One region of the Streptomyces sp. NPDC005485 genome, then DNA from elsewhere that is predicted to be linked to it. Evidence: predicted binding sites of a transcription regulator. Region 1 holds the regulator's gene; the other holds the start of a gene.
The links. Region 1 encodes HrcA, which represses chaperone genes, less so after heat shock. Its sites were predicted from a motif close to TTNGCACTCNGNNNNNCNGAGTGCNAA; they were not measured.
Positions count from the first base shown of each region.

Region 2: the regulator HrcA is predicted to act here: its motif matches at 3,967-3,993, upstream of ABZS97_RS04000 (FmdB family zinc ribbon protein).

Region 1 is NZ_JBEXDZ010000123.1:12,514-28,192, forward strand. Features, by position in the region: gene ABZS97_RS32105 (PfkB family carbohydrate kinase) at 1-793, opposite strand, end outside; gene ABZS97_RS32110 (glucarate dehydratase family protein) at 899-2,188, opposite strand; gene ABZS97_RS32115 (5-dehydro-4-deoxyglucarate dehydratase) at 2,185-3,126, opposite strand; gene ABZS97_RS32120 (adenosine deaminase) at 3,343-4,335, opposite strand; gene ABZS97_RS32125 (ribonuclease Z) at 4,356-5,261, opposite strand; gene ABZS97_RS32130 (histidine triad nucleotide-binding protein) at 5,268-5,621, opposite strand; gene ABZS97_RS32135 (S41 family peptidase) at 5,789-8,950, opposite strand; gene ABZS97_RS32140 (hypothetical protein) at 9,134-9,703, opposite strand; gene ABZS97_RS32145 (VOC family protein) at 9,834-10,229, opposite strand; gene ABZS97_RS32150 (16S rRNA (uracil(1498)-N(3))-methyltransferase) at 10,251-11,000, opposite strand; gene ABZS97_RS32155 (nitronate monooxygenase) at 11,000-12,091, opposite strand; gene dnaJ (molecular chaperone DnaJ) at 12,395-13,528, opposite strand; gene hrcA (heat-inducible transcriptional repressor HrcA) at 13,529-14,545, opposite strand; gene ABZS97_RS32170 (MBL fold metallo-hydrolase) at 14,750-15,496, shown strand; gene ABZS97_RS32175 (DUF3097 domain-containing protein) at 15,542-15,679, shown strand, end outside.
Region 2 is NZ_JBEXDZ010000006.1:26,518-42,196, forward strand. Features, by position in the region: gene ABZS97_RS03985 (penicillin acylase family protein) at 1-527, opposite strand, end outside; gene ABZS97_RS03990 (potassium/proton antiporter) at 739-2,238, shown strand; gene ABZS97_RS03995 (MFS transporter) at 2,500-3,798, shown strand; gene ABZS97_RS04000 (FmdB family zinc ribbon protein) at 4,005-4,337, shown strand; gene ABZS97_RS04005 (S-methyl-5'-thioadenosine phosphorylase) at 4,416-5,294, shown strand; gene ABZS97_RS04010 (hypothetical protein) at 5,460-6,071, shown strand; gene ABZS97_RS04015 (MscL family protein) at 6,201-6,677, shown strand; gene ABZS97_RS04020 (hypothetical protein) at 6,757-6,939, opposite strand; gene ABZS97_RS04025 (low temperature requirement protein A) at 7,199-8,419, shown strand; gene ABZS97_RS04030 (P1 family peptidase) at 8,438-9,490, shown strand; gene ABZS97_RS04035 (Ig-like domain-containing protein) at 9,629-10,846, shown strand; gene ABZS97_RS04040 (DUF6227 family protein) at 11,004-11,750, shown strand; gene ABZS97_RS04045 (hypothetical protein) at 11,803-12,060, opposite strand; gene ABZS97_RS04050 (fructose-specific PTS transporter subunit EIIC) at 12,157-14,286, opposite strand; gene pfkB (1-phosphofructokinase) at 14,645-15,592, opposite strand; gene ABZS97_RS04060 (DeoR/GlpR family DNA-binding transcription regulator) at 15,589-15,679, opposite strand, start outside.

The DNA.
Region 1 (15,679 bases):
GGACCTCTGCGGTCTCGCCGGTCCGGCCGTCCACGGCGTACGCGCCCTCGGCACCGAGGGTCACCACGGCGAGCGGCACGTGTGCGGTGAGGGCCTGGGCGGCCGCTCTCGGGCAGTCGGCCCCGGTGTACCGCATGGCCTCCTCGGCGTTGGGCAGGAACGCCTCGCAGTGCGCGAGGTCGGCGAGCCCGGCGAGGTCCCAGCGGCCGGTGTCGTCCCAGCCGACGTCGGCGAAGATCCGGGTGCCCGCGCGGGCGGCCTCGGCGATCCACGGTGCGCGCACACCGGGCGTCAGCGAGGCGACGGCGGCGCGCGCCCGGGGCGGGCAGTCGGGCGCGGGCTCCTCGGGCGGCGGCTCGTGCCCGTGGCTGACCATGGTGCGCTCACCCTCGTACGCCATCGACACGGTGACCGGAGAGTGCCAGCCGGGCACCGTGCGCGACGGGGAGAGGTCGATGCCCTCGCCCTGGGCCAGCGCGTCCCAGCAGTACTCCCCGTAGTGGTCGTCCCCGAAGGCCGCCGCGAGTGACGTGCGCAGTCCGAGCCGGGCCAGCGCGGTGGCCATGTTGGCGACGCCGCCGGGGCTCGATCCCATGCCGCGGGCCCAGGACTCGGTGCCGCGCACGGGGGCGGAGTCGAGGCCGGTGAAGACGATGTCGAGGAAGACGGTGCCCGTGAGATAGACGTCCCAGGGCGGGTCCTGAGGAGTGCGCAGCCCGGCGAGCGGGTCGACCTGGGACTGGCTGTACGGTCGCTCTCCGTTGGACGCGGTCACGAGGCGCTCCCTGAACATGGTGCGGTTCAGGCCAGTGTGCACCACGCCTCCCGGTGGGCGACGGCGATCCCGCGCGTGCCGCCCGCCGCGCCGCCCCCGCCTCCTCGCGGGGCCTCGGGGGTCCTACCAGCGCGGAACGGCCGGGGTGACCCACGTGGGGTCCGCGATCCGCATCGCCGCCGCGTCGTCCCGTTCCCGCAGCGAGCCGTCGTCGTCCAGCCACCTGCGGTGCAGGAACGCCAGCTTGTCGCGGTCGAGCTCGACGCCGAGGCCGGGCGCGTCGGACACCGTCACGCAGCCGCCCTCGAAGGTGAGGCGCTCGGTCAGTACGTCCTCGGACTGCCAGGGGTAGTGGGAGTCGCAGGCGTGGTGGAGATCGGGAACCGTGGACGCGACGTGGGTCATGGCCGCGAGGCTGATTCCCAGATGGGTGTTGGAGTGCATGGAGACCCCGACGCCGAACGTCCGGCAGACGGCGGCGAGTTCACGGGTGTTGCGCAGTCCGCCCCAGTAGTGGTGGTCCGACAGCACCACCTGGACGGCGCCCTTGGTGAAGGCCTCCTCGATCTCGGCGAAGGTCGTCACGCACATGTTGGTGGCGAGCGGCACGGACGTGCGCGCGGCCACCTCGGCCATCGCCGGGGTACCGAGCGCGGGGTCCTCCAGGTATTCGAGTACGTCCCCGATCTCCTGCGCGACCTTGACCGAAGTCTCCACGGACCAGGCACCGTTGGGGTCCAGGCGCAGCGGATGCCCGGGAAAGGCCTCGGCGAGCGCCCTTACGGCCGCGATCTCCTCGTCGGGCGGAAAGACCCCGCCCTTGAGCTTGAACGAGGTGAACCCGTACCGCTCCTTGAACTTCCGCGCCTGCTCGACGACTCCGGCGGGATCGACGGCCGCACCCCAGTCGTCCTTCTCGGCGGCGAGGCCTTCCGGATGGCCGGCCCACTTGTAGAACAGGTACGCGCTGTACTCCACGGTCTCGCGCACCTTGCCGCCGAGCAGCGCGTGCACGGGCAGCCCGAGCGCCTTGCCGAGCGCGTCCAGACAGGCGACCTCGAACCCGGAGACGACGGACAGCCGGAGCTTGTCGGCGGTCTGCACGCCCCGCAGGCCGCCGACGTCGACCTGTCCGGAGACTCGGGACCCGTCGACGGCGACCTGGTCCGCGAGAGTGAACAGGCCGTTCAGATCACTGACTTGATGGCCCGTCAGCTTCTCCGCGAACGGCCGTGCCAACTCCAGGTACTTGCTGTCGCCGTACGTCTCCCCGACTCCGGTGACACCGTCGGCGGTCACCACCTCCACGATCAGCCGCGGCGTGTACGGCTGGTGCACGCCCTGCGTGTTGAGGAGGGGCGGGTCGGCGACCAGGATCGGCGTCAGCCGTACGTCCGTGATGGTGAGGTTCACAGAGCGGCTCCCACGAGGTCGAGTCCGGCGGTCAGAAGGGGCGTGAGGTCCGCCAGGTCGGCGGCCGAGGGATCGACGAGCGGCGCGCGAACGGGCCCCACCGGCAGCCCCCGCAGCCGCGCGGCGGCCTTGACCAGCGACACGGCGTATCCGGGCACCCGGTCACGCAGTTCGACGAACGGAACGTAGAAGTCCCGCAGGAGCTTCTCCACGGTCCCGCCGTCCCCCTCCCGCAGCGCCGCATGAAAGGCACCGGCGATCTCGGGGGCGAAGGCGTGCACGGCGGACGAGTAGGCGGGGACGCCGACGGTGGCGTACGCCCGCGCCTGGATCTCGGCGGTCGAGGCTCCGTTGAAGAACAGGAAACCCTCGGGCGCGGCAAGGGTGAGCCGCTGCAGCCGGTCCAGGTCGCTGTGCCCGTCCTTCAGCCCGATGACTCCGGGAATCCGCGCGATCTCCCTCAACCCGTTGCCGCTGAAGGCGACTTGGCCACGCTGATAGGCGATGAGCGGCAGCCGTGTCCGGGCGGCGATATGCTCCAGCTGCGCCACGAGCCCGCTCTCGGGCGCGGCGACGAGATAGTGCGGCAGCACGAGCAGGGCGTCGGCCCCGGCGTCCTCGGCGATGCGCGCGAACCGGGCGGCCTGCGCCCATCCGTACCCGGTCCCGGCGACGACCGGAACGCGGCCGGCGGCCACCTCGACCGCCGCCGCGACGACCTGCCGGTACTCGTCCTCGTCCAGCGAGAAGAACTCCCCGGTGCCGCAGGCGGGAAAGAGAGCACCGGGCCCGGCGTCGACCTGCGCCGCGACATGCGTACGGAAGCCGTCGAGATCCAGAGAGCCGTCCCCATGAAAGCTGGTCAGCGGAAACGACAGAACGCCCTCCGCCATCCCCTGACGCAACCGCCCGACAACGCTTCCCGCACCCGTACTCATCAGGACCCGACTCCATCTCCGTACGTAAACGCCATCCACATATGAATACGAAGATTAGAGAGACGAACAAGAACCGTCAATGCGCCCCTCCGCCGCCCTCCCCCCGACACGGACACGGCAGGGCCCCGGCAGGCAGCAGCCGCACCGGGGCCCGGACCCATGTGGGTCCTACGCGAAACAGGTACTTCGCGAAACAGGTACTTCGCGATACAGGTCCTACGTGAACTCGTACGCCTCGACCTCGGCGATGTACCGGGCCCGCCGCTCCTCGTCGTGCTCCAGGAAGGAGGCGACGAAGGAGTTGCGGGCCAGCTCCCGCAACCGCTCCGGCCCGAGCCCGAGCGCCGCGCCCACGGCGTCGAAGTTGTCCCCGGCGTAGCCGCCGAAGTACGCGGGATCGTCGGAATTGACGGTGCACAGCAGCCCGGCGTCGAGCATGGCGGGCAGCGGGTGGTCCGCGAGGACGTCCACCGCGCGCAGCCGCACGTTCGACAGCGGGCAGAGCGTCAGCGGCACCCGCTCCCGCACGAGCCGCTCGACGAGCTCGGCGTCCTCCATGCAGCGCAGCCCGTGGTCGATGCGCTCGACGCCGAGGATGTCCAGGGCCTCGGTGATGTACGCCGGCGGCCCCTCCTCGCCCGCGTGGGCGACACGGCGCAGGCCGAGCGCGGCGGCGGCCTCGTACACCTCGCGGAACTTGACCGGCGGGTGGCCGACCTCGGCGGAGTCGAGGCCGATGCCGACGATCCGGCCGAGGTGGGGCTTCGCGGCCTCCAGCGTGTCCATGGCCGACTCGGCGGACTGGTCCCGCAGGAAGCACATGATCAGCTGGGTGGACACGCCGTGCGTCTCCTCGCTGCGCCCAAGGGCCCGCCACAGCCCCTCGACGACGGTCCCCATCCCCACCCCACGGGCGATGTGGGCCTGCGGATCGAAGAAGATCTCCGCGTGCCGCACGCCCTGCGCGGCGGCGCGCGCGAGATAGGCGTCGGCGAGGTCGGCGAAGTCCTGCTCGGTGCGCAGGACGGCCATCAACTCGTAATAGAGGTTCAGGAACGACTGGAGGTCGTCGAAGAGGTACGCCTTGCGCAGCTCTTCGGTGTCCGCGTACGGCAGCTCGACGCCGTTGCGCGCGGCGAGCGCGAAGGCGAGCTCGGGTTCGAGAGTGCCTTCGATGTGCAGGTGGAGTTCAGCTTTGGGGAGGGGCATCGCAGCATAGTACGGGTGTTTTATTGCCGTTTCGGAACCGGCACCCGTTGCAGATCGCGGGCCACGGTCAGCTCTCCCTCGAACCCGGCGGCCCGCGCCTGCCGCTCGAACTCCTCCGGGTCCGAGTAGCGCTGACTGAAGTGCGTGAGCACGAGATGCCGCACACCGGCGTCCCGCGCGACCGTCCCGGCCTGACCGGCTGTCAGATGCCCGTGATCGGAGGCAAGTTGGACGTCCTCGTCGAGGAACGTCGACTCGATGACGAGCAGGTCGCATCCCTCGGCGAGCGCGTGCACCCCCTCGCACAGCCGGGTGTCCATGACGAACGCGAACCGCTGCCCGCGCCGCACCTCGCTGACGTCGTCGAGCGTGACGCCCCCGAGGGAGCCCTCCCGCTGGATCCGCCCGACGTCCGGCCCCTTGATCCCGTGCGCGGCGAGCCGCTCGGGCAGCATGCGCCGACCGTCGGGCTCGACGAGCCGGTACCCGTAGGACTCGACGGGATGGGACAGCTTCCGCGCCTCCAGGCAGTACCCGGAGGTCGTGGCGAGGACGCCGTCGGCGGCGACCGGCGCCTCGGTGAGCGCGACGGTCTCGCGGTACGCCGTCGCGTACCGCAGCCGGTCGAAGAACCGCTGCCCCGAGCGCGGATAGTGCGCGGTGATCTCGTGCGGCACCCGGTCGAGGTTGATGCGCTGGATCACCCCGGCGAGACCGAGCGAGTGGTCGCCGTGGAAGTGCGTGACGCAGATCCGGTGCAGGTCGTGCGCGGCGACCCCGGCACGCAGCATCTGCCGCTGGGTGCCCTCGCCGGGGTCGAAGAGAAGGCCCTCGCCGTCCCAGCGCAGCAGGTAACCGTTGTGGTTGCGGTGCCGGGTCGGGACCTGGCTGGCGGTGCCGAGCACCACCAATTCACGTACGGACAAGGTCACTTACCCCGGAGGCCACTGCAGGCCGCGGCCGCCCAGAACGTGCGCGTGCGCGTGCCAGACGGTCTGGCCCGCGCCGCTGCCCGTGTTGAACACGATGCGGTAGCTGTCCAGCTTCTCGTCGGCCGCGACCTCACCGGCCTCGCGGAGCACGTCGGCGGCGATGCCGGGCTCGGCGGCGGCGAGGGACGCCGCGTCCGGGTGGTGCACCTTGGGGATGACCAGGACGTGGGTGGGCGCCTGGGGGTTTATGTCACGAAACGCGACGGTCGTCTCCGTCTCCCTGACCAGGGTCGCCGGAATCTGCCCCGCGACGATCTTGCAGAACAGGCAGTCGTCCTGCGGCTCTCCCGCCATGCGTGTGCCTCCTCAACGCCCGCTGATCATTACGTCGGCATCGTATCGGCGTTTACTCCCGTCCGGTCTTTCAGCCCGTCCGGCGTTTGAGGACGAGGCCGTTCAGGCCGAAAGCGGGGGTCCGGGGGCGGCAGCCCCCAGGTACGACCACACCCACTCCGGGTGCCTTACTCCTCCGGCAAAGCGGGCGCAGCCTTCGCCGGGTGCTCCGCAAGTGCGGCAAGCGCGATCCGGATCGCCTCGTCGAGCTGGGCGTCCCGCCCGGCGGCGTAATCCTGCGGGGCGTGCACCACCTCCACGTCGGGGTCGACGCCGTGGTTCTCCACGTCCCATCCGTACCCCTCCAGCCAGAAGGCGTACTTGGGCTGGGTGACGAGCGTGCCGTCGACGAGCCGGTAGCGGCTGTCGATGCCCACCACCCCGCCCCATGTCCGCGTGCCCACCACGGGCCCGATGCCGAGCGCCTTGATCGCCGCGTTGACGATGTCGCCGTCGGAGCCGGAGAACTCGTTGGCGACGGCGACGACGGGGCCGCGGGGCGCGTCCTCCGGGTAGCTGTAGGGCCGCATGCCGCGCGGGAGGTCCCAGCCGACGATGCGCCGGGCCAGCTTCTCGACGATGAGCTGGGAGGTGTGGCCGCCGCGGTTCTCGCGGACGTCCACGACGAGCCCCTCCCGGGCCACCTCGATCCGCAGGTCGCGGTGGAGCTGGGCCCAGCCGGAGCCGACCATGTCGGGCACGTGCAGATAGCCGAGGCGGCCGCCGGACTTCTCGTGGACATAGGCGCGCCGGTCGGCGACCCACGCGTGGTACCGCAGCGGCTCCTCGTCGGCGGTCGGCACGACCACCGCGTGCCGCAGGTCGCCGCCGCCGGACGGGGAGACGGTCAGCTCGACCGGCTTTCCGGCCGTCCCGACGAGCAGCGGACCGGGCCCGGCGACGGGGTCGACGGCCTGTCCGCCGACCGCGACGATCGCGTCCCCGGCACGCACCGCGACACCCGGCGCGGCGAGCGGTGCCTGCGCGTCGGGGTCGGACGTCTCCGAGGGCAGGATGCGGTCGATGCGCCAACTGCCGTCCTCGTGACGCGAGATGTCCGCCCCGAGGAGGCCCTGCGCCCGGTCCCCGCCGCCTCCGCCGCCGCGCGGGCTGACGTAGGCGTGCGAGGTGCCGAGTTCGCCCTGCACCTCCCAGAGGAGGTCGACGAGGTCGTCGTGGGTGGCGAGCCGTTCGAGGACGGGCCGGTAGCGCTCCAGTACGGCGTCCCAGTCGGCGCCGCCGAGGTCGGGCCGCCAGAAGTTGTCGCGCATGAGGCGGCCGGCCTCGTCGTACATCTGGCGCCACTCGGCGGCCGGGTCGACGGTCTGCCGTACGCGGGAGAGGTCGACGGTGATGTTGGTGTCGCTGTCCTCGCCGTTGGAGGCGCGTCGGTCGCTCGGTACGACCTTGAGCTTGCTGTCGGTCCACAGCAGGACGCGCTTGCCGTCGCCGCTGACGGCGAAGTGGTCGGCGTCGGCGGCGAGGTGCTCGATGCGCTGCTGGGCGAGGTCGTAGCGCTCCAGCTCGGTGAGCGGGTCCGGGTCGTCGGGGGTGGCGCGGGAGGCGCCCAGCACGCCGCGCACCGGGTGGCGCAGCCACAGCACGCCGTCCTTGGCCGCCCGAAGGCCCGAGTAGCGGGCGGCCTCGACGGGGAAGGGGACGATGCGGTCGGCGAGTCCGTCTAGGTCGATCCGGGTGGTGGGAGTGCCCTCGCTGTCGGGCGTCTCGTCCTTGTCCGGGGCTTCGAAGGGCCGGCCGTGGCGCTGCGGTCCGAAGGGCGAGGGCGTCGTCGCGGCCAGGGTGATCAGATGCGGGCGTGAACCGCCCACGAACGCCAGGTCGAAGACGTGTTCGTCGTAGACGGGGTCGAAGGAGCGGGCGGAGAGGAACGCCAGGTGTTTGCCGTCGAGCGTGAAGGCGGGCGCGTAGTCGCGAAAGCGCAGCGGGGTCGCCTCGGTCACCGACAGGTCGGCGGTGTTGGCGAGCTTGAGCTGGCGCAGCGGGCGCGGTCCCGGGTGCGACCAGGCGAGCCAGGCCGAGTCCGGCGAGAAGACGAGGCCGGTGACGTCGCCGTCCTCGCTGCGGTCGACCTCGCGGACCTCTCCGGTCTCCCGCTCGACGAGCAGGACCCGTCCGTCGTGCGAGGCGACGGCGGCGCGGCTGCCGTCGGGTGCCATGGCGAGCCCGAGGACGCGCCCGAGCTGCCCGGCGGCGAGCCGTCGCGGGATGGCCCCGGGGGCGACGCCGGTCGCGGGGGCGAACTCCAGGGCGTCGTCGCCCTCGGCGTCCGTCACCCACACCACGTGCTCCTCGCCCTCGGCGCGGAAGGTGCGGGGCAGCCGGGCGCGCACGCCGTGCTCGGCGGCGAGGGCGCGGGTGGGGCCCGAGCGGTGGGTGACCCAGTGGACGGCGCCGCGTACGGCGACGGCGCTGCCGCGCGCGGTGTGGTCGGGGGCGGCGGCGCCGAACCAGCGGGCCGCGTTCACCGGGTGCGGCTGGAGGTCGACGCGCTGCCCGCCGAGGCGGAGGTCGAGGCGGCGCGGTTCGGCGCCGTCCAGGTCGTCGAGCAGCCACAGTTCACCGGCGGACGCGTACACCACCCGGTTGCCGTCGGTGGCCGCCTGCCGGGCGTAGAAGCCGTCGACTCCCGTGTGCCGCCGCAGATCCGAGCCATCGGCGAGGGAGGAGTACAGCGCCCCGACGCCTTCGTGGTCGGAGAGGAACGCGACGCGCGCGCCGACCCACAAGGGGTACTCGATGTTCCCGTCGAGGTCCTCGTGGAGCCGTACGAACTCGCCGTCCCCCTCCCGGTCGATCCACAACTTGCCCGCCGTGCCGCCCCGGTACCGCTTCCACCAGGCGGCCTCGCGGCCCATGGGGGCGGACAGCAGCAGAACACCCGGTCCGTCCGGCCGGTGCGCGACGTCGCCGACGGGCCCGTACGGAAGGGTGGTCGCGGGTCCGCCGTCGAGCGGGACGGCGTGCGCCCAGGTGCGCCGCAGGCTCGCCTGCCCGACCGCGCTGAGGGCGAGGACCTTCCCGTCGGGGGTCCAGCCGCGCACCTGCGTCCGTGAACCGCCCCAGTACGTCAGCCGCTTGGCCGGGCCGCCGTCGAGAGAGGCGGCGTGCACCTCGGCCGCCCCGTCGCGGGTGGAGGTCCAGGCGACGGTCGTGCCGTCCGGGGAGATGCGGGGGTGGGTCGCCGGGGTGTTGTCGGCGCTGACCCGCCAGGCCCGGCCCGGACCGTCGAGGACGGCCGCCCAGACGTCGTCCTCGGCGGTGAAGACCACCAACTCGCCGTGCAGATGCGGAAACCGGAGATACCCGGACGGGGTGGCCGGCGCGGCCTGCGCGGACGACGTGGACGGCGTGGACTGGGCGGCCGGTGATGACGCTGCAGACGGTGTCACCCGATCACCCTATGCAGCGGCAGCGCCCCTGGACAGGGGTTTCTGTCACTTGATCCGGTTGTGTCACTTGCCCTGGGCCGGCCAGCAGGTCGGGTCGCCCTTGCACCACACGGTCTCCGTGACGGTCACCGTGGGGCCCGGCTGTCCGTTCGACGGCCGGTAGGTCACCGGCGGGGTGTACCTCGGAGTGGCGGCGGCGTCGCAGTTGCCGAGGCCACTGACATGGAACCACTCCTTGCCCCCCACCGTGGCCCGCAGGTCCCCGCGCACGCACGCACCGTCGACCGCCCGGGTGACCCTGCCCTTGACGGTGATGTCACGCCCGTCGGACGTCTCCCCCCGGCAGTCGACATGGGCAACGGTGTCCGCACTCCTGGAGGGCGTCCTACCCGGCGTGTACGCCTTGTTGGCGCCGCCGTAACTGGCCGTGCAGGTGAGCCAGTTGACGTCCACGTGCTGCCGCTCGAGTTCCTTCGTCGCGGTCTGGTCGGTGGTGTACGACACCGCCGCGGAACTCAGCCCGTCCGTGGGCTCGCACGCCGTCACACCGAACACCCCGGCCACTCCGAGCCCCAGCGCGGCCAGCGCCTGCCTGCGTCCCGTCCGGTGCCGTATACGCCTCAATGCCCCCATAGACGGCAGGGTGCCACTGCCGCGGCCGCCGCGGTAGACCGCATGCGGCCACTCCGTCCCCGCTCAAGTCACAATCCGGCGTACGCGTACGCCGGTGAGCCCGGCGGCCGGCCGTCGTTGGACGCGCTGGTCAGCCGCTGCGCAGCAGCAGCCACTCCTGAAGCTCCACGAGGTTGCCCTCCGGGTCCTTGAGGTGGGCCACGCGCATACGGTCGGTCATGGGGGCCGGGCCGTGCACGATCTCCCCGCCGCGGGAGGCGACGGCCTCGCAGTGGGCGTCCAGGTCGTCGACGCGCAGCACCACCAGCGAGCGGTGGCCGGTCGCCGAGTCGCCCAGTTCCCCGAGGACCTCGGCCATCATCGAGCGGTCCTGGAGGGCGATGCCCGCCGAGCCTATGGCGGGGCTGAACTTCTCGTAGGGCCCCTCCGTCGCCCCGGACTGGGGCTTGAGGCCGAGGACTTCGGCGTAGAAGTGGTAGCAGGCGGGAAAGTCCGAGACGAGCAGCCTTACCTGTGCGAGTTCCACGCGTCCTCCTACGGGTGTCGGTCAGGCCCAGCGGCCCGTGCGGCCCAGCAGCAGCGCCGTCGCCGCCGTCCCGGCGGTCGATGTGCGCAGCACGCTACGCCCGAGACGGTACGCCTTCGCACCTGAGTCCCCGAAGAGCGCCAACTCCTCGGGGGACACGCCTCCTTCGGGCCCCACGACCAGCACGATCTCGCCCGTGGCGGGGAGTTCGGCGGTCGCGAGCGCCTCGCTGCCGTAGTCACGGTCCTCGTGCAGTACGGCGGCGAAGTCGGCTTTGGCGAGAAGTGCGGCAACCTGCTTGGTCGTTGCCGCGTCCGCGATCTCCGGGAAGCGGACCCGGCGGGACTGCTTGCCGGCCTCGCGGGCGGTGGCACGCCACTTGGCGAGCGCCTTCAGGCCCCTCTCGCCCTTCCACTGGGTGATGCAGCGGGCGGCGGCCCAGGGGACGATCGCGTCGACGCCGGTCTCCGTCATCGTCTCCACGGCGAGCTCACCGCGGTCACCCTTGGGGAGGGCCTGTACGACGGTGATGCGCGGGGACTCCGGGGGCTCCTCGGACACCTCGCCCAGCCTGACGATCAGCCGGTCCTTGCCCTCGGTGTCGATCACCTCGGCCTCGGCCCACCGCCCGGCGCCGTCCGTGAGGACGATCTCCTCGCCCGACCGCAGCCGCTTCACGGAGACGGCGTGCCGTCCCTCGGGGCCCTCCAGCACGAACCGTCCGGCGTCGCCGGCGCGGAAGTCCTCGACCACGAACACCGGTGCGGTCATCAGGCGTTACCCCCGGTCCGGGGCTCCGGGCAGGCCGACAACGCTGTCTTCGCGGCCGCGAGTTCGGCGGTGAGGACCTCCACCAGCTGCCCGGCGGGCAGTGCGCGGGCCATCCGGTGCCCCTGTCCCGCCCACAGCGCCATGCCCTGCGCGTCGCCCGCCTTCGCGGCCGCCTTGCGCAGCGCGGAGGTGAGGTGGTGGACCTGGGGGTAGGCGGCGGGCGCGTACGGGCCGTGCTCGCGCATGAAGCGGTTGACCAGGCCGCGCGCCGGGCGCCCGGAGAACGCGCGCGTCAGCTCCGTACGGACGAAGAGCGGATTGGTGAGTGCCTGCTTGTGCAGGGTGTTGGCGCCGGACTCGGGGGTGGCGAGGAACGCGGTGCCGAGCTGCGCCGCGCTCGCGCCCGCGGCGAGGACGGCGGCGATCTGGCTGCCGCGCATCAAACCGCCGGCCGCGACGATCGGGATCCCCACGCTCTCGCGGACCTGCGCGATCAGTGAGAGCAGTCCGATGCCGGTGCCGTCGGTCTCCGGGTTGTCACGGTGGGTGCCCTGGTGGCCACCCGCCTCGACGCCCTGCACGATCACGGCGGCGGCGCCCGCCCGCTCCACCGCGAGGGCCTCCTCGACCGTCGTCGCGGTCACCAGCGTCAGCGTGCCGGCGCGCGCGAGGGAGTCCAGGACCTCGCGGCTCGGGCAGCCGAAGTGGAAGGAGGCCACCGGCACCGGGTTGTCGAGGAGGACGGCGAGCTTGGCGTCGTAGCCGTCGTCTCGGCCGCTGTCCGGGTCGCCGAGCTCCGTCGAGTACCAGGAGGCCTCACCGGCCAGCTGGTGGGCGTAGACCTCGATCGCGCCCTTGTCCGCGTACTCGGGCTGCGGCATGAACAGATTGACCCCGAAAGGCCGTCCCGTGAGCCCGCGCAGCTGCTTGATCTCCTGGTACATACCGTCGGCGGTCTTGTACCCGGCAGCCAGGAACCCGAGCCCCCCGGCCTCGCACACAGCGGCGGCGAGCTGCGGGACGGAGACTCCGCCCGCCATGGGGGCCTGCACGATCGGATGCGGGAAAAGATCGGTCAGTGCGGAGGACATGAGCGCATGTTGTCACGTCCCCCGAACAAGTCCGAATCCACCCTTCCGCGGGGAGCATCCAGCCCGTCCGGCGTTTGAGGACGAGCCCGTTCAGGGCGAAAGGGGGGTCTGGGGCGCAGCCCCCAGGTTCGGGAAGGGCAGGGGCGGAGGGGGCGAAAAACTCCCGCCCTGGCCTCCGCCCACTCGCCTCAGCGCCCGTTGAAGGCGTCCTTCAACCGCGAGAACAACCCCTGCTGCCCCGGCTGACCGTGCTCACCCGGGGGTCGACCCCCGGACCCCCAGCCAGACCCTCGGCAACTCGCCTCAGCGCCCGTTGAACGCATCCTTCAACCGCGAGAACAACCCCTGCTGCCCCGGCTGGAACTGCCCCGTGGGCCGTTCCTCGCCACGCAGCACCGCAAGCTCCCGCAGCACCCGCTCCTGCTCGGCGTCGAGCTTCGTCGGCGTGGTGACCTCGACGTGCACGATGAGGTCGCCGCGGCCGCCGCCCCGCAGGTGCGTGACACCGCGTCCGTGCAGCGGGATCGACTGCCCGGACTGCGTACCGGGACGGATGTCGACCTCCTCCATCCCGTCGAGCGTCTCCAGCGGCACCTTCGTGCCGAGCGACGCCGCGGTCATCGGGATGGTGACCGTGCAGTGCAGGTCGTCGCCGCGCCGCTGGAACGTGGAGTGCGGCAGCTCGTGGATCTCGACGTACAGGTCGCCGGCGGGACCGCCGCCGGGGCCGACCTCGCCCTCGCCCGCGAGCTGGATCCGCGTGCCGTTGTCCACACCGGCCGGGATCTTCACGGTCAGGGTCCGGCGCGAGCGCACCCGCCCGTCGCCCGCGCACTCCGGGCACGGGGTCGGGACGACGGTCCCGAAGCCCTGGCACTGGGGGCAGGGGCGCGAGGTCATGACCTGGCCGAGGAAGGACCGGGTGACCTGCGACACCTCACCGCGGCCGCGGCACATGTCACACGTCTGGGCCGTGGTCCCCGGCGCCGCGCCCTCACCACTGCAGGTGGTGCAGACGACGGCCGTGTCGACCTGGATGTCCTTCGTGGTGCCGAAGGCCGCCTCGTCGAGCTCGATCTCCAGCCGGATCATGGCGTCCTGGCCGCGGCGCGTGCGCGAGCGTGGCCCGCGCTGCGACGCCGTGCCGAAGAACGCGTCCATGATGTCCGAGAAGTTCCCGAAGCCGCCGGCTCCGAAGCCTCCCGCGCCGCCGCCCGACTGGGACAGCGGGTCGCCGCCGAGGTCGTAGACCTGCTTCTTCTGCGGGTCCGACAACACCTCGTAGGCGGCGTTGATCTCCTTGAAGCGCTCCTGCGTCTTCGGATCGGGATTGACGTCCGGGTGCAGCTCGCGGGCGAGCCTCCGGAACGCCTTCTTGATCTCGTCCTGGGAAGCGTCGCGGCGTACGCCGAGTACGGCGTAGTAGTCCGTGGCCACTTACGACTCCGCCAGGATCTGTCCGACGTACCGTGCCACCGCTCGTACCGCTCCCATCGTTCCCGGGTAATCCATGCGGGTCGGTCCGACCACGCCAAGTTTCGCTACTGCTTCGACGCCCGAACCGTAGCCGACCGAGACCACGGACGTGGAGTTGAGTCCCTCATACGCGTTCTCGTGACCGATCCGTACGGTCATGCCCGAATCCCCCGCCTCACCAAGCAACTTGAGGAGCACGACCTGCTCCTCCAGTGCTTCGAGGACCGGACGGATAGTGAGGGGAAAGTCATGTCCGAAGCGGGTGAGATTGGCGGTGCCGCCGATCATCAGCCGCTCCTCGGTCTCCTCGACGAGCGTCTCCAGGAGAGTGGAGAGCACCGTGGCGACCGTACCCCGGTCCTCCGCCTCGAAGCTGTCGGGGAGGTCCTGCACGAGCTGCGGGACGTCCGCGAAGCGGCGGCCCGCGACCCTGGCGTTGAGCCGCGCCCGCAGATCCGCGAGCGACGTCTCCCCGAACGGCGCCGGACAGTCGATCATGCGCTGCTCGACCCGGCCGGTGTCCGTGATCAGCACCAGCATCACACGGGCGGGGGCCAGCGAGAGCAGCTCCACGTGCCGCACCGTCGAGCGGGTCAGCGAGGGGTACTGCACGACGGCGACCTGCCGGGTGAGCTGCGCGAGCAGCCGCACCGTACGGCCCACGACGTCGTCGAGGTCGACGGCGCCGTCCAGGAAGTTCTGGATCGCGCGACGCTCGGGTGCGGTCATCGGCTTGACGCCCGCGAGCTTGTCGACGAAGAGCCGATAGCCCTTGTCCGTGGGGATGCGCCCGGCGCTGGTGTGCGGCTGGGCGATGTACCCCTCGTCCTCCAGGGCCGCCATGTCGTTGCGGACGGTCGCGGGCGAGACCCCGAGGCTGTGCCGCTCGGTGAGCGCCTTGGAGCCGACCGGCTCCTCGGTCCCGACATAGTCCTGGACGATGGCGCGCAGCACCTCAAGCCTTCGTTCACTGAGCATCGCGCACACCTCCAGCGGTCTTCCAGCGGTCTTCCAGCTGCTCCTGGCCTGGCACTCAGCGCATGCGAGTGCCAGCGTTCCCCGGCCCAGTGTACGGCCGTGGGGTACGACCCCGGCAAGGGCGGCCCTGCCATGTCATGCCGACGTGTACCGACCTGTCCTGCGATGTCGTGCCTGTACCCGCCTCGCCGCTAGCGTCGGCGTATGAAGGTGACTTGGGAAGAGGCGGGGTGGGAGGAACTGTCGCCGCGGGTCGGGCGGCGGCGGCTTCCCGTGTGGGACTGCACCGCCGGACTGGTGGTCGGCGAGGGCGCGGCGCTGCTGATCGACGCGGGGTCGAGCCTGGGCGAGGGCGCGCGGCTGCGCGCCGAGGCGCAGCGGCTCCTGGGTCCGCCGGGCGGCGGCCGCCGTGTGACGCACCTCGCGCTCACCCACCCGCACTTCGACCATGTCTTCGGCGCGGCGGCGTTCGCGGGGGTGGAGGTGTTCGGCGCGGTGGGCGTGGACGCGGTCCTCACCCACGACCGGGAGGAACTGCGCGCGGACGCCGTACGCAACGGGCTGGACGCGCGGGCGGCCGCCGAGGCGGCCGATCTCCTCGCCCGTCCCCGCCATGTCGTGTCCGGTGAGTGGACCCTCGACCTGGGCGGCGGTCTGCAGGTGCTGCTGGCGAACGTCGGCCCGGGCCACACCTGCCACGACCTGGCGGTCCTCGTGCCCGCCACGGCCTCCGCCCCGGAGGTCGTCTTCTGCGGCGACCTCGTGGAGGAGTCCGGCGAGCCGCAGGCCGGTCCGGACGCCGTCCCCTCCCACTGGCCCGCGGCCCTGGACCGGCTGCTCGACCTGGGCGGCGAGGACGCGGTGTACGTGCCCGGCCACGGAGCCGCGGTGAATGCGGCGTTCGTCCGGGCGCAGCGGGACGCGCTGGCGGCCCGTTTCGGCGTGTCGTAGGAGGGTGTACGGCGTCGGCGCGGCGCTTCTCCTATCGTCATCCGAATGCGCCAGTACTCTCCGGACCTGACCCCGCCCTGGAAGAAGCCCAAGCCCGTGCCCGAGGTCCCGGCGGACCCGGGGCTGGTGGTCGAGGAGCCCGGTACCGGTTTCTGCGGTGCGGTGATCCGCTGCGAGGCTGGC
Region 2 (15,679 bases), on a different contig from region 1:
ATATCCTCGGCGTCCTTGCCCTTCAGGTAGGCGTTGACTCCCTTGGCGTACGCCTGGAGGTACTTCTTCGTGGAGGCCGACAGCTTGGTGTCGTACTCCTTCTTCGCCACCCGGTCCCAGCCCAGTGTGCGCAGGAACTCGTCGTCCTTGACCTGGCCCTTGCCGAACATCTCGGACAGCCGGCCCGAGGTCATGTGGCGGCGTACGTCCATCTCGTAGAACCGGTCCTGCGCCTGGACGTACCCCTGCGCCATGAACAGGTCCGCGTCCGAGGCGGCGTAGATCTGCGGGATTCCGTTGCCGTCACGCTGCACGTCCACGGGTCCTGACAGACCGTCGAGCGTGAGTGAGCCCTTGGTCTGCGGGAAGGAGGCGCGCACGGTACTGATGCTCCAGTACGCACCGAAGGCGACGCCTCCGATGATGGCCAGGACCAGGACAATCAAGAACAGACGGGCTTTGCGCCCCTTCTTCCTGCCGGACTTGCCGGGCTTTTGGCCGGAAGAGGCGGTGGTGTTGGGGGGCATCGCTGTCCTTGCTGTCCTAACGCGAGCGGCAGGCGGTCCTGGAGTGCTGGAGCAACCATAGGCGCAGGGCCCACCGCACCTTGACGCGGAGTCGGTCCCTGGGCGGACGGCCGTTCGATCTTGCCCTGCGAAGTGTCAAGAAAGCGTCAAGAGTTAGGTAGGGTAACTAGACAAGGTAACTAAGTGCTCGGGTCAGAGAAGGGAAGGTCCGCTGACTGTCCACCACCTCAACCAGCTCCTGCTCGTCTGCTCGCTCGTTCTGCTCGTCGCGGTGGCGGCGGTTCGGATCTCCTCGCGCAGCGGGCTCCCCAGCCTGCTCGTCTACCTGGGCATCGGCATCGCCATGGGCCAGGACGGGCTGGGCGACGTCCACTTCAACAACGCCGAGATGACCCAGGTCATCGGATACGCGGCCCTGGTCGTGATCCTGGCCGAGGGCGGTCTCGGAACGAAGTGGAAGGAGGTCAGACCGGCGCTGCCGGCTGCCACCTCCCTGGCGCTGGTCGGAGTCGCGGTGAGCGTCGGGGTCACGGCCACGGGGGCGCACTACCTCGTCGGGCTGGAGTGGCGCCAGGCGCTCATCATCGGAGCGGTGGTGTCCTCCACGGACGCGGCGGCGGTCTTCTCGGTCCTGCGGAAAGTACCCCTCCCCGCGCGCGTGACGGGCGTCCTGGAGGCCGAGTCCGGCTTCAACGACGCTCCGGTGGTCATCCTGGTCGTCGCCTTCTCCGAGGTCGGTCCGGTGGAGCACTGGTACGTGCTGCTGGGCGAGATAGCCCTGGAGCTGGCCATCGGCGCGGCCCTCGGTCTCGCGGTCGGCTGGCTCGGCTCATGGGGGCTCAGGCATGTGGCGCTGCCCGCCTCCGGCCTCTACCCGATCGCCGTGATGGCGATCGCGGTCACGGCCTACGCCGCCGGCGCCCTGGCACACGGCAGCGGCTTCCTCGCCGTGTACCTCGCGTCGATGGTGCTCGGCAACGCGAAACTCCCGCACTGGCCCGCCACCCGCGGCTTCGCCGAAGGGCTCGGCTGGATCGCCCAGATCGGCATGTTCGTCCTGCTCGGTCTGCTGGTCACACCGCACCAGATGGGCGACGACATCTGGCCCGCACTCCTCATAGGCCTGATCCTCACCATGGTGGCGCGACCGCTCAGCGTGCTGGTCAGCCTGCTGCCGTTCCGGCTGCCCTGGCAGGAGCAGACCCTGATGTCCTGGGCTGGCCTGCGCGGCGCCGTGCCCATCATCCTCGCGACGATCCCCATGGTCAGCGGCATCCAGGGAAGCGTGCGGATCTTCAACATCGTCTTCGTCCTGGTGGTCGTCTACACCTTCATCCAGGGGCCCACCCTGCCCTGGCTGGCCCGCAAGCTGCGGCTGGGCGAGTCCACGGGGGCGGCCGACCTGGGAATCGAATCGGCGCCCCTGGAGCGGCTGCGCGGACACCTGCTGTCCGTCGCGATCCCGAAGGGGTCGCGCATGCACGGCGTCGAGGTCCACGAGCTGCGCCTGCCCGCGGGCGCCGCCGTCACGCTCGTCGTACGCGGCGGAACGTCCTTCGTGCCACTGCCCACGACCGTGCTGCGGCGCGGCGACGAACTGCTCGTGGTGGCCACCGACCCGGTCCGGGACGCGGCGGAGAAGCGGCTGCGCGCCGTCGGCCAGGGCGGCAAACTGGCCGGCTGGCTGGGCACGGGCGACAACGGGCATTAACGGGCGATATCCGGGCGATATGCATTCACAGGTGAACGTCATCATGGTGCTCGTTTTCACAGGCACCGCATCGCCCGCCCCTGTAGGATGAAGGCAGACTTAGATCGAACCAACTCTGCCTGACGCAGAGCTGGCGCGACCGTATGGCGGTCGTGGTGCCCTCGCAGGGGGTGCCCGGCATCTACCGCAGTTCCGCGCAAGAGGACAGCTCTCGGCGCCCCCCGCACGGGCGCGCTACCAGGCGGCAGAAAGGCACGGGCCGTGGCATCCACGGTCACCTCCGAGCCGTCGAAGACCTCGTCGGCTCCCGCCCGCCCGGGATACGGACAGCTGCTGCGCACCCGCGGCGCCTGGACGTTCCTGCTTCCCGGTTTCGCCGCACGCCAGCCGTTCGCGATGCTGACCATCTCAATCGTGCTCCTGGTGCAGCACACCACCGGTTCGTACGGCGCCGCAGGCGCCGTCGCCGCCGTCACCGGGGTCGCCATGGCCCTGTTCGCGCCCTACAGCGGCCGCCTGGCGGACCGCCACGGGCAGCGCGCCGTCCTGCTGCCGGGCGTCCTCGTACACTCCGTCTCCGGTCTCACGCTGACCGCGCTGGCGCTCTCGGGCGCCCCCCTGTGGGCGCTGTTCGCGGCGGCCGTACCGACCGGCGCCTCGGTGCCGCAGGTCGGCCCCATGGTCCGCGCCCGCTGGGGCGTGAAGCTCCAGGGCTCACCCCTGATGACCACCGCGGCGGCCTTCGAGTCCGTCACGGACGAGCTGACCTTCGTGCTCGGCCCGCTGGTGGCGACCGCCCTGTGCACCACCGTGGACCCCTCCGCGGGCCTGCTGACCGAGTCCGCGCTGACTCTGATCGGCGGACTTCTTTTCGCCGCACAGAAGAGCACCCAGCCTTCCGTCGCCCCCGCGACCCACGCGCGCGTGGAGCACGTTTCCGCGCTGCGCGTCCCCGGCATCCGCGTCCTGATCGTGACCTTCCTCGGCATCGGCTCCGTCTTCGGCGGCATGCAGGTCTCGCTCGCCGCCTTCGCCGAGTCGATCGGCGAACCCGGGCTGAACGGCGTCCTGTACGGCGTCTTCGCCGCGGGCAACATGCTCTCCGGTGTCGTCTGCGGCGCCGTCGCCTGGAAGATCGCCCCGCAGCGGCGGCTGCTCGTCGGGTACGCGGCCCTCGCGCTGACCGCCTCCGGGCTGTGGGCCGCCCACTCCGTGGTGGTGCTCGCCGGAATCGGCCTCCTGGTCGGCATGTGCATCGCTCCGGCCCTGATCACCGGCTACACGCTGGTCGAGGGCCTGGTACCGCCGACCGCCCGCACCGAGGCCTTCACCTGGCTGACGGGCGCGGTCGCGCTCGGCCAGGCGGCGGCCGTCACGGTCGCCGGACAACTGGAGGACCGCCTCTGGGACGGTGCAGGTTTCCTGGTGCCGATGGCCGGTACGGCACTGGCTCTGGCGACCCTGGTGACCCTGCGCTCGCACCTCGCGCCGCCGCGCGCGACCAGAGTGGTCACGCGCGGCGTGGCCCATCGCGAGCCTGTCGCGATCGGTGAGATGTGACGTGTCGAATATTCCGTTTCCGCAGGAATACGTCACTGTGACTCCGCCGCAAAGCGGCTTCTCACTTGGGCACAAGGCCCTCATGACGGTCAAGCCCTGACCGCCGCCCGCGGGCAGGTGACGCACGTTACTCCATTTGCTGGCCGCACAGGTTAATATGGACGATCGTTAGCACTCACTGAGTGAGAGTGCCAGGAGGAAGACAAGTGCCGACCTACCAGTACCAGTGCACCGAGTGCGGCGAGGGCCTCGAGGCGGTGCAGAAGTTCACCGACGACGCCCTGACCGAGTGCCCCAACTGCGGTGGCCGCCTGAAGAAGGTGTTCTCGGCCGTCGGCATCGTCTTCAAGGGCTCCGGCTTCTACCGCAATGACAGCCGCGGCTCCTCGTCGAGCAGCTCGCCGGCGTCGAAGCCGTCGACGTCCACGTCGCCGAGCTCTTCGTCGTCGACTTCCACGTCCTCGTCGAGCTCCTCGTCCTCCTCGGACGCGAAGTCGTCGGGCAGCGGCTCGTCCAGCAGCAGCAGCTCCGCCGCGTAAGGCTCACTTCTTACGGGACCCTGTCGTCATACGACGACGGGGTCTTCGGCGTCCCCCGACCCGGCTAGGGTGCGGTCCATGGCGAACACGGAGAATCCTCAGGGCCCGGCCGGGGCGAAGACGCAGGCCAGGGCCGAGATCGGTGTCATCGGTGGCTCGGGCCTCTACTCCTTCCTCGACGACGTCACCGAGATACAGGTCGACACCCCTTACGGACCGCCCAGCGACTCCCTGTTCCTCGGCGAGGTCGCCGGGCGACGGGTCGCCTTCCTCCCCCGGCACGGCCGCGGCCACCATCTGCCGCCGCACCGCATCAACTACCGGGCCAACCTGTGGGCGCTGCGCTCCGTCGGCGCCCGCCAGGTGCTCGGCCCCTGCGCGGTGGGCGGTCTGCGCCCCGAGTACGGGCCGGGGACGCTGCTCGTTCCGGACCAGATGGTCGACCGTACGAAGGCACGGGCGCAGACGTACTTCGACGGGCACCCCCTGCCCGGTGGGGGCGTGCCGAACGTCGTGCACGTGTCGCTGGCCGACCCGTACTGCCCCGTCGGCCGCAAGGCCGCGCTGGAGGCCGCCCGCGGCCGGGACTGGGAGCCCGTGGACGGCGGCACGCTCGTGGTGGTGGAGGGGCCGCGCTTCTCGACCCGCGCCGAATCGCTGTGGCACCGGGCGCAGGGCTGGTCCGTGGTGGGCATGACCGGTCACCCCGAGGCGGCTCTCGCCCGTGAACTGGAGCTCTGCTACACGTCGCTGACCCTGGTCACCGACCTCGACGCGGGTGTCGAGACCGGTGAGGGCGTCTCGCACGACGAGGTGCTGAAGGTGTTCGCGGCGAACGTCGACCGGCTGCGCAGCGTGCTGTTCGACCTGGTGGCGGGGCTGCCGGCGAACGAGACGCGGGATTGTCCGTGCACCAGGGCGCTGGGCGGGATGGACCCGGGCTTCGAGCTGCCGTGACCCTCCGGCCGACCGCTCGCCACCACCGGTGGCCGGGGCGGAACTTCCCGTTCGGGTGAGGGAGTTGTCCACAACCCGCCAGTAACCCACCGGCCGCGGCGGGCCTCGCCGCGAAGCCTCATCGTGGGATCGCAAGCCGATCTCTCGTCGCAGGTGGTGGTCACCATGGCACAGCTCCCTTCCGCGGTCTCTCCCTCGGTCCCTCGCTCGGTCTCTCCTCCGGTACGCCCGCTGGGCACGGACGCTCCTCCCACGTGCGAGGTGCCGCACTTCGCGCCTGTGCGGGTGCGGGGCGGCGCGTATCTGCTGCGGCGTCTGCTGCGGCACCGGAGGCGAGCCGTGGCCGCGGGGCTCGCGGTCACGGCGGCCGCGCTGGTGGCGGCGGGCCCTCGTGACGCCGAGCGTGCACGAGGGCGTCCCGCGGCGGCACCGGCCTCCGCCTCCGCTCCTGCTTCAGCCCCTGCTTCTGTCTCCGGTTCTGTCTCCGGTTCTGTCTCCGGGCGCGAGCGGCATGCGGTCGAGAGGGTGACGGCGCCGGTACGGATCGCCGACGCGGCCACCGTCCGGTTGCTGCGGCCGGGCGACCGGGTCGACGTGGTCGCCGCGGACAGCGGCGGTGCGGCGCGGGTGGTCGCGTCCGGTGCGCGGGTGACCGACGTGCCGGACATCGGTGCCACCGAGACGGGAGCGCTGCTCGTCCTGTCGGTCCCACGGGCCGCGGCCGCGCGGCTGGCCGGGGCGAGCGCGACCTCTCGGCTGGCGGTGACGCTGTGCTGAGCCTCCCAGGACGCACCACCGACCAGGTGTCAAGTCCCTCGTTGGAGCTGCCCAATTGGACAGGCCCGGCAGACCCTGACGTAGGTTGCGGAGCTGTTTGTTCCACAACTTGTGCAGAGGGGCCTCTTGGTGAGCGAGAAGAAGCCGGGCGTCTGGGTGGGCTTCAAGACCTTCCTGACACGTGGGAACGTCGTCGATCTGGCAGTCGCCGTGGTCATCGGCGCCGCCTTCACGAATGTCGTCAACTCGGTGGTGAAGGGCATCATCAATCCACTGGTCGGCGCGTTCGGCACCAAGGATCTCGACAAGTACCGCTCGTGCCTGAAGTCGCCCTGCACGGTCAACAAGGCGACGGGTGCGGTCACGAGCGGCATCCCGATCATGTGGGGCACGGTCCTCAGTGCCACGCTCACGTTCCTGATCACCGCGGCCGTCGTCTACTTCCTGATGGTCCTGCCGATGTCCAAGTACCTGGCCCGGCAGGCCGCCCGCCAGAAGGCGAAGGAGGGCACGCAGGAGATCATCGAGGTGTCCGAGCTGGAGGTCCTCAAGGAGATCCGCGACGCCCTGGTGGCGCAGCGCGGTTCGGGGCACAGCCGGGAGTAGCCGGCGCGTTGCGGCGCCTGGCACGGCACCTCGGGGCCCGGACACGGGGGTTCGGGGCCCTGGGGTGCCGGGCCCGGGCTCAGATGTGGTGGGGCGGCTTCTCGTCGAGGAAGCGCTTCAGGTCGGCCGCGCTGTCGCCGCCGGTGGTGGGCCGCTCGCCCCAGCCGTCGTCCGTGTCGTCCGAGGACTGCCGGTACAGCGGGTCGTCGAAGTCGAGCGCGTTCTTCGGGTCGCGCGGTTCGGGGGCGGGGGCGGTACTCATGCCCCCAGGGTACGCCGAGGGGCCGCGGCCCCCTGGTCCAGCTGGGGACCGGGTCGGCGCCGCACCACCGGGGGTTCCGGCCGGCACCGCACCACCGGGGGTCCCGGCCGGCACCGCACCACCGGGGGTCCCGGCCGGCACCGCACCACCGGCGCAAGGAGAGCCCGTCCGCCGCATCGGCCCACGCCCGCGCCCGCCCCGTCGCCTTCGGGTGCCGTGCCGTCTCCCGGGCCCGGGAGTTTCTGATGTGCTTGGCCGTATGACGTCCACTTCCCCATCAGAAGCCGCTTCCACGCCACAGCCGGTCCCGCGTGGACCGCTGCGCACCATGACCGCACGCGGTCGGGACGAGGAACACCGGGTCGCGTCGCCGCTGGAACTCTTCTTCGACCTCTGTTTCGTGGTGGCCATCGCCCAGGCCGGTGTCCAACTGGTGCACTCCGTGGCCGAGGGGCACGCGGGCGAGGGCGTCCTCAACTACGCGATGGTCTTCTTCTCCATCTGGTGGGCGTGGATGAACTTCACGTGGTTCGCCTCCGCGTACGACAACGACGACGCGCTCTACCGGGTCGTCACCCTGGTCCAGATCGCCGGAGTCCTGGTGCTCGCCGCCGGGGTGACGCGGGCGTTCGAGGACCACGCGTTCCTGCTCGTCTGGCTCGGTTACGTGATCATGCGGTTCGCGATGATCGCGCAGTGGCTGCGGGCGTCACGCGCGGCCGAGGGCAGTGAGAGAACCACGGCGCTGCGGTATGCGGGCGGTGTGCTGCTGTGCCAGGTCGGCTGGGTGGGTTTGTTCCTGCCGGAGCCCGCCCTTCCCTGGGTGTTCCTGGTGATGGTGGCCGCCGAGCTGTGCGTCCCGCTGTACGCGGAGAAGAGCTTCACCACGTCCTGGCACCCGCACCACATCTCCGAGCGGTACGGGCTGTTCACGATCATCGTGCTGGGCGAGACGATCGCCGCCGCCACGGTCGCCGTGAAGTCGGCCATGGACGAGCAGGAGGCCCTGGGCGAGTTGCTGCCGATCGCCGCGGGCGGGCTGCTGATCGTCTTCTCCGCGTGGTGGATCTACTTCGCGGTCCCCATCCACGGTCGGCTGCGCTCCAACGGGCAGGCCTTCCTGTGGGGTTACGGCCATTACGTGATCTTCGCGTCGGCGGCGGCGATCGGTGCGGGCCTGGAGGTCGCGGTGGAGCAGGCGGTCGGCAAGGCGCACGTCTCGACGCTTGCCGCGTCCGGTGCGGTGACCCTGCCGACGGCGCTGTACCTGCTGACGGTGTGGGCGTTGCATGCCCGCCACTTCAAGGTGGGCATCGCCCAGCAGCTCGTCCTTCCGGTGACCGCGCTGCTGGTCCTCGTGTGCACGTTCCTGGGCGACTGGGGAGTGCTCGCGGCCGGCATCGTGGCGGCGCTGGCGGTGGCGGCCGGGGTGACGCTGATCGGGCGGGCCCCGGAGCGGGGGGAGGCGGAGGCCGTCTAGCGAAGGAACACTGGGCGCATGACAGTTGACGCTCTGACGGATGTCGCGGGCCTGCGTGTGGGGCATGCGACACGCACCGGCGACGGTTGGCTCACCGGCAGCACGGTCGTGCTCACCCCCGAGGGGGGCGCGATCGCGGCTGTGGACGTACGTGGAGGCGGCCCCGGCACGAAGGAGACCGACGCGCTCGACCCGCGCAACCTGGTGCAGAAGGTCGAGGCGGTCGTCCTGACCGGGGGCAGCGCCTACGGGCTGGACTCGGCGTCCGGGGTGATGGCCTGGCTGGAGGAAAGGGGACGCGGGGTACGTGTGGGCCCGAGCCCGGCGCACGTCGTCCCGGTCGTGCCCGCCGCCTGCGTCTTCGACCTGGGCCGCGGCGGCGAGTTCCGGGCGAGGCCGGACGCGTCGACGGGCCGGGCCGCGGTCGAGGCCGCCGCCGCGAGCGAACCCGGTGCTCCGGTGCGGGAGGGGTGCGTGGGCGCCGGCACGGGAGCGACGGTCGGCGCGGTCAAGGGCGGGATCGGAACGGCGAGTGCCGTCCTCGACTCGGGGATCACGGTGGCGGCGCTGGTGGTGGCCAACGCGGCGGGGTCGGCTGTGGATCCGCTGACGGGGGCGTTGTACGGGGAGTTGTTCCAGGGCCGTATGGCATATCCGTCGGACGAGGTCCACGAGACGGCCCGGCTGCGGCTGGCCGAGGCGGCCGCGAAGAACTCCCCTCCCCCGCTGAACACCACGCTCGCGGTCGTCGCCACCGACGCCGACCTGACGCGCGCGCAGGCGCAGAAGCTCGCGGGCACGGCGCACGACGGCATCGCGCGGGCCGTGCGGCCGGTGCATCTGCTGAACGACGGGGACACGGTGTTCGCGCTGGCCACGGGTGCTCGGCCGCTCGCCGCCGGGAATCCCCTCGCGCTGAACGAGATCCTCGCGGCGGGCGCGGACCTGGTCACGCGCGCGATCGTCCGGGCCGTGCGCGCGGCCGAGTCGGTGGACGGGCCCGGCGGGTCATGGCCCTCGTACCGGGAGCTCTACGGCAGCGAACGCGGCAGCGGACACGGCAGCGATTAGGGACGACGGTTGGCTGATTGTCCTGGTTCTGTCACGTGATGGCGTCAGGCGTGGAGGGCGGGAACCCTTCGCGCCACGGCTCGCTCTCTCTCCACGTACTGGAGCGGATCACGCACATCACGACACTTGGAGCAGCTCGTGGCAACGCCGGACATAACAGCGCGGCGCGCACTGGGCGCCTGTGCCGCCCTGGTGGTCGGCGCCCTCACCCTGACCGCCTGCGGCGGCAATGCCAACGCCGACACCGACGGCAAGAACGGCAAGGGCGGCACCAAGACGTCGACGGCGAAGATCGCGATCTCCGCCAAGGACGGTTCGACGAGCGCGTCCATCAACGCCACCGGGGTGAAGGTCAGCGACGGGAAGCTGACCGATGTGAGGATGACGGTGGCGGAGGCGGGCACGGAGGTGGCCGGGTCGGTTTCCGGGGACGGGAAGAGCTGGAAGCCCGCGAAGCAGTTGGAGCGCGGCACCAAATACCGGATCTCCGCGACCGCCAAGGACTCCGACGGCCGGACCTCGGCCGCCAACTCCATTTTCACGACCGTCGATTCGGCCAACAGCTTCATCGGCACGTACACGCCGGACAACGGCACCACGGTCGGCGCCGGCATGCCGGTGTCCTTCACCTTCGACAAGGCGATCAGCGCGAAGAAGGCCGTGCAGTCGCACATCACGGTCACCTCCAGCAGCGGGCAGCAGGTTGTCGGGCACTGGTTCGGGACGCAGCGGCTCGACTTCCGGCCGAAGGAGTACTGGAAGGCGGGCTCCAAGGTCACCATGAAGATCGACCTGGACGGTGTGCAGGGTGCCGGTGGCATCTACGGCGTGCAGAAGAAAACGGTCACCTTCACCGTCGGGCGCTCCCAGGTGTCCACGGTCGACGTGAAGACGCAGACCATGACGGTCGTGCGCGACGGCAGGACCCTCAAGTCGATCCCGATCTCGGCGGGCAGCGCGGAACACACCACGTACAACGGGCAGATGGTGATCTCCGAGAAGTTCCGGCAGACGCGTATGAACGGCTCGACGGTCGGTTATGGCGGCGAGTACGACATCCCGGACGTGCCGGACGCGATGCGGCTGACGACGTCGGGGACGTTCGTGCACGGCAACTACTGGTACAACCAGGGGAACCCGCCGTTCGGCCGGGAGGGCACGAGCCACGGCTGTGTCGGGCTCGCGGACGTGCAGGGGGCGCAGGGCGACACGCCTGCCCACTGGTTCTTCGACAACTCCCTCGTCGGGGACGTGGTCGTCGTGAAGAACTCCCCCGACAAGACGGTCGCGCCGGACAACGGTCTCAACGGCTGGAACATGGCGTGGAGCGCGTGGACCGCGGGAAGTGCCGTCTGACGAGGGCTTTTTGGCGCTTCGGCGGGCCGCGGGGGAACTTGCCGCGCGGCCCGCTCGTTTTCTGTGCGGACGTTTTCTCGGTTCGAGGACATGATGTCCGACCGAGGGGCTACGGTATGCACCCACGAGGTGACATGCAGCAACGCCGGGAGAAACCTTGAGCGTTCCGTACGAGACGGCAGCGTACGAACAACCCGAGTCGCCCGAGTCTCCGGAGGAGCACCTTGAGCGACTTCTCGGGCGTGCCCTGAACTCCTTCGAGCTGCCCGACGACGCGATACGGCGACTCGACTGCGCGCTGGCGCACGACAGTTCACTGCACTCCGCGCACCACAGCGCGGGGCTGCACCGCGAGACGTACCGACACACATGGCTGCTCGTGGACGGCTCTGCGCTCACCCTGTGGGAGCTCGTCCACAACACGGCACCCGGCAGCCATCCGCAGCACGAGGTGTACGTGGACGAGGAGGAGCTGCGCGCGGCGACGGCCAGGCTGCCGCTACCGCCGGACGCCCCCGACTTCGAACTGCCCGTGATGGTGCAGCTGTCGCCGATCCCCGAGCCCCGGCACGCCTACGTGCCCGACGACTCGGCGGATCACGCGCGCCGGCTGCTGCGGCGGGCGGAGAATCCGGACGGCCCGGGTGCGGACATCGTCGCGCTGCTGCGCACGGCGACCGCCCACCAGATCACCCAGGCCTTCGGGCGCCCGTGCCGGGCCGGTCAGGTGAGGCTCTGCTTCTCGCTGTACGAGCACGCTTTCCTGCTGCGCGACGGGCAGGAGATCTCCCTGTGGGAGGTCGAGCACACGGCGACGCCGGACAAGCGGCACATGTGCGAGGTCTATCCGACGGAGGGCGCGGCGCGCGAGGCGATGGAGCGCCGGGCGGCTCAGCGGAGTTAGCCCATCACCCTGGCGAGGCTGCCGGCTCATCCGGCCGAAGCGGGCCTTCCGGTTACGGTCGGCCGTCGCTGAACTGGCGTACCAGACCGTCGAATGCGTCGCGTTCCGCCGGGGTCAGCTCGACGCATTCCACGCCGGGGCCCGTCTGGCGCTGGCTGGGCAGGGCCCACAGAGCGTCGCCGGGGCGCACCGCCGTGGCCTCGAACCGGTTCCGGCGCAGGAGCCGTACCAGGCCGACGACCCAGACGGCGGTCGCCAGGACGAGGACGGTCACGCCTGTCAGTTGGAGGATCGACGGGTGCTCGGGCATACGTTCCAGTAGACACCACAGTCCGGGACTTTGGTCCCGGACCGTGACGCATCTCGCAGGTGCGGCAAATGACTCACCGTTGCCGCAAAGGGTAATTCAGGCCGCGACCGGCTCCTTTGAGTCGGCCTTGGCGGATATCGGTGCCCCGGCCGGCTCGGCGGCGCCCCCGGGAGCCTGCTTCCGCATGCCCTTCAGGACGACCACCAGGGCGGTGGAGACGCAGACACCCGCGGCGATGGCGACGAGGTAGAGGAACGGGTTGCCCATCAGCGGGACCACGAAGACGCCGCCGTGCGGGACGCGCTGCGAGGCGCCGAAGGCCATCGACAGGGCGCCGGTGACCGCGCCGCCCGCCATCGAGGCCGGGATGACGCGCAGCGGGTCGGCCGCCGCGAACGGGATCGCGCCCTCCGAGATGAAGGAGGCGCCGAGGACCCAGGCCGCCTTGCCGTTCTCGCGTTCGGTCTCGGTGAAGAGCTTGCCGCGCACGGTCGTGGCGAGGGCCATGGCCAGCGGCGGAACCATGCCGGCCGCCATCACCGCGGCCATGATCTTCATGGCGGAGTCGCTGGGGCTGGCGACCGCGATACCGGCGGTGGCGAAGGTGTACGCGACCTTGTTGACGGGGCCGCCGAGGTCGAAGCACATCATCAGGCCGAGGATGACGCCGAGTCCGATGGCGTTGGCTCCGGAGAGGCCGTTGAGCCAGTCGGTCATGCCCTTCTGGGCGGACGCGATCGGCTTGCCGATCACCACGAACATCAGGAAGCCGACGACGATCGAGGAGATCAGTGGGATCACGACGACCGGCATGATGCCGCGCATCACCGGCGGGATGTCGATCTTCTGGATCGCCAGGACGGTCGCGCCGGCGATCAGACCCGCGGCCAGACCGCCGAGGAAGCCCGCGTTGATGGTGAGGGAGATCGCGCCGCCGACGAAGCCGGGGACGAGGCCTGGCCGATCCGCCATGCCGTAGGCGATGTAGCCCGCCAGGACCGGGACCAGGAAGCCGAAGGCCGCGACGCCGATCTGGAAGCTGAGCGCACCCCAGCTGTCGATCTGGCCCCAGTCGAAGTGCTGGGTGACCGACGGCATCTTGGCGACCAGGTACCCGTTGTCGCCGCCCAGGGCGAAGCCGAGGGCGATCAGCAGACCGCCCGCGGCGACGAACGGCACCATGTAACTGACGCCGGACATCAGCCACTTGCGGAGCTTGGTTCCGTAGCCCTCGCCGGAGTCGCCGACGCGCTCGACGGGGCTGCCGGGCGACGCGGCGCCCGCGGTGACCTCGCCGCGCTCCGCCTTGCCGCGGACCTCGGAGATCAGCTCGGCGGGGCGGTTGATGCCCGCCTTCACGCCGACGTCGACGGTCGGCTTTCCGGCGAAGCGGTCCTTTTCCCGTACGGGCACGTCGTGGGCGAAGATCACGCCGTCCGCGGCGGCGATGACGGCCGGGTCGAGCCGGGCGAAGCCGGCCGAGCCCTGCGTCTCCACGACGATCTCGACGTCGGCGGCGTCGCGTCCCGCGTTCTCCAGCGACTCGGCGGCCATGTACGTGTGCGCGATGCCGGTGGGGCAGGAGGTGACGGCGACGATACGGAAGGGGCGCGCGTCCTCGCCGCCGGTGGCGCCCGGCGCCGGGGCGGGTCCGTCCTCGACGGTCGCACCCGGCACCGGGGCCGTGCTGCCCGCGGCGGCGTCGGAGGAGGCCGTCCCGGCCGGCGCCGCCGCGGAGTCCGTGGCTTCCTGGGTGCCGTCCGACGCGGCCGCGGCCGCCGGGGACGAGTCCCCGCGGATGAGTGCGGCCGCGGCCCCCGCGTCGTCCACGGACCGCAGCGCGGACGTGAACTCGGCGTTCATCAGCTGGCGGGCCAGGGACGACAGGATCGTGAGATGCGCGTCGTCGGCGCCCGCCGGTGCGGCGATCAGGAAGATCAGGTCGGCGGGCCCGTCCGGCGCGCCGAAGTCGATGCCGGCGGCGCTGCGCCCGAAGGCGAGCGTCGGCTCGGTGACATGGGCGCTCCGGCAGTGCGGGATGCCGATGCCGCCGTCGAGGCCGGTCGGCATCTGGGCCTCGCGGGCGGCCACGTCGGCGAGGAAGCCGTCGAGGTCGGTCACCCGGCCCAGGGTCACCATGCGCTCGGCGAGGGCGCGTGCCGCCGCCTCTTTGGTATCGGCGGACAGGTCGAGGTCGACCAGGTCCGCGGTGATCATCTCGCTCATCGCGGGCTCCTTCGCACGCGTGCCGCCCGAGGGGAGTGGTGGGCGGGGGTGGGGACGGGGGTGCTGCACCCGGAGGGGGGCTCCGAGGGGATGGGGATGCCAGGGGTGGCAGGAGTGCCAGGGGTGGCACGAGGGGCGGAGGCGGGGCCGGGGAAGCCCCGCCTCCGGACGGCTGCGGCGAGGAACGGGGAGTACCGCCGCGTCAGGGCCGGTTCAGGGGATGTGCGGGGTGCGGACATCGCCGTACGGGACGCACGGGACACGCGGGACTCGCCGGACGCGCGGACCGTCGTACGGAACGCGCCCGTCGCGCAGGTGTGCGGCTCACCGCATGCGCCGCGGGTGCGTCGTCCGGTGTTCATGACACCGGCTCCGTCAGGGCGCGGTCCATGGGGATCTCCGGGGTGACCGTGACGGTGGAGGGGTCGAGGTCGGCCGGGGTCGGCATCACGCTGCCGGGGAGTCGGACGGCCGCGGCGCCGTGGGCGACGGCGGAGGCGAGGGCCCCGGGGCCGCTGCCGCCGGCGATCAGGAAGCCGGCGAGCGAGGAGTCGCCGGCGCCCACGTTGCTGCGTACGGCGTCGACGCGCGCGCTGGCGAACCAGGCGCCCGACCCGTCGACGAGCAGTTGCCCGTCCGCGCCGAGGCTCGCGAGCACGGCGCGGGCGCCCAGTTCGCGCAGTTCCTCGGCCGCCTTCATCGCGTCGCCCACCGTGGCGAGGGGGCGCCCGACGGCTTCCGCGAGCTCCTCGGCGTTCGGCTTGACCACGTCGGGCCGCTCGCGCAGCGCGGCCAGCAGCGCGGGCCCGGAGGTGTCCAGCGCGATCCGCGCGCCCTCGGCGTGCGCCCGCGCGACCAGGGTGGCGTACCACGACGGCGCGAGCCCCCGCGGCAGGCTCCCGCAGCACGCGATCCAGGCGGCGTCGCGGGACTGCTGTCGTACGGTCTCCAGGAGCAGTTCCTCCTCGGCCGCCGACAGTTCAGGACCGGGAGCGTTGATCTTCGTCAGTACGCCGTCCGCCTCGGCGAGCGCGATGTTCGAGCGGGTGGCCCCGGCGACCGGGACCGGCGCGACCTCGATGCCCTGCGCGTCGAGCAGGTCCGCGACGAGTGCGCCCGGCGCACCGCCCAGGGGCAGTACGGCCACCGTGCGCTGTCCGGCGGCGGCGACCGCCCGTGAGACGTTCACGCCCTTGCCGCCCGGGTCCATGCGCTCGCCGGTGGCCCGGATGACCTCGCCGCGGTCGAGCGAGGGGACCTCGTAGGTGCGGTCCAGGGAGGGGTTGGGGGTGACGGTGACGATCATGCGCGTACTACTTCCGTGCCGGCGCGCTCAATGGCGGTGGCGTCCTCGGGGCTCAACCCGCTGTCGGTGATCAGCAGGTCCACATCG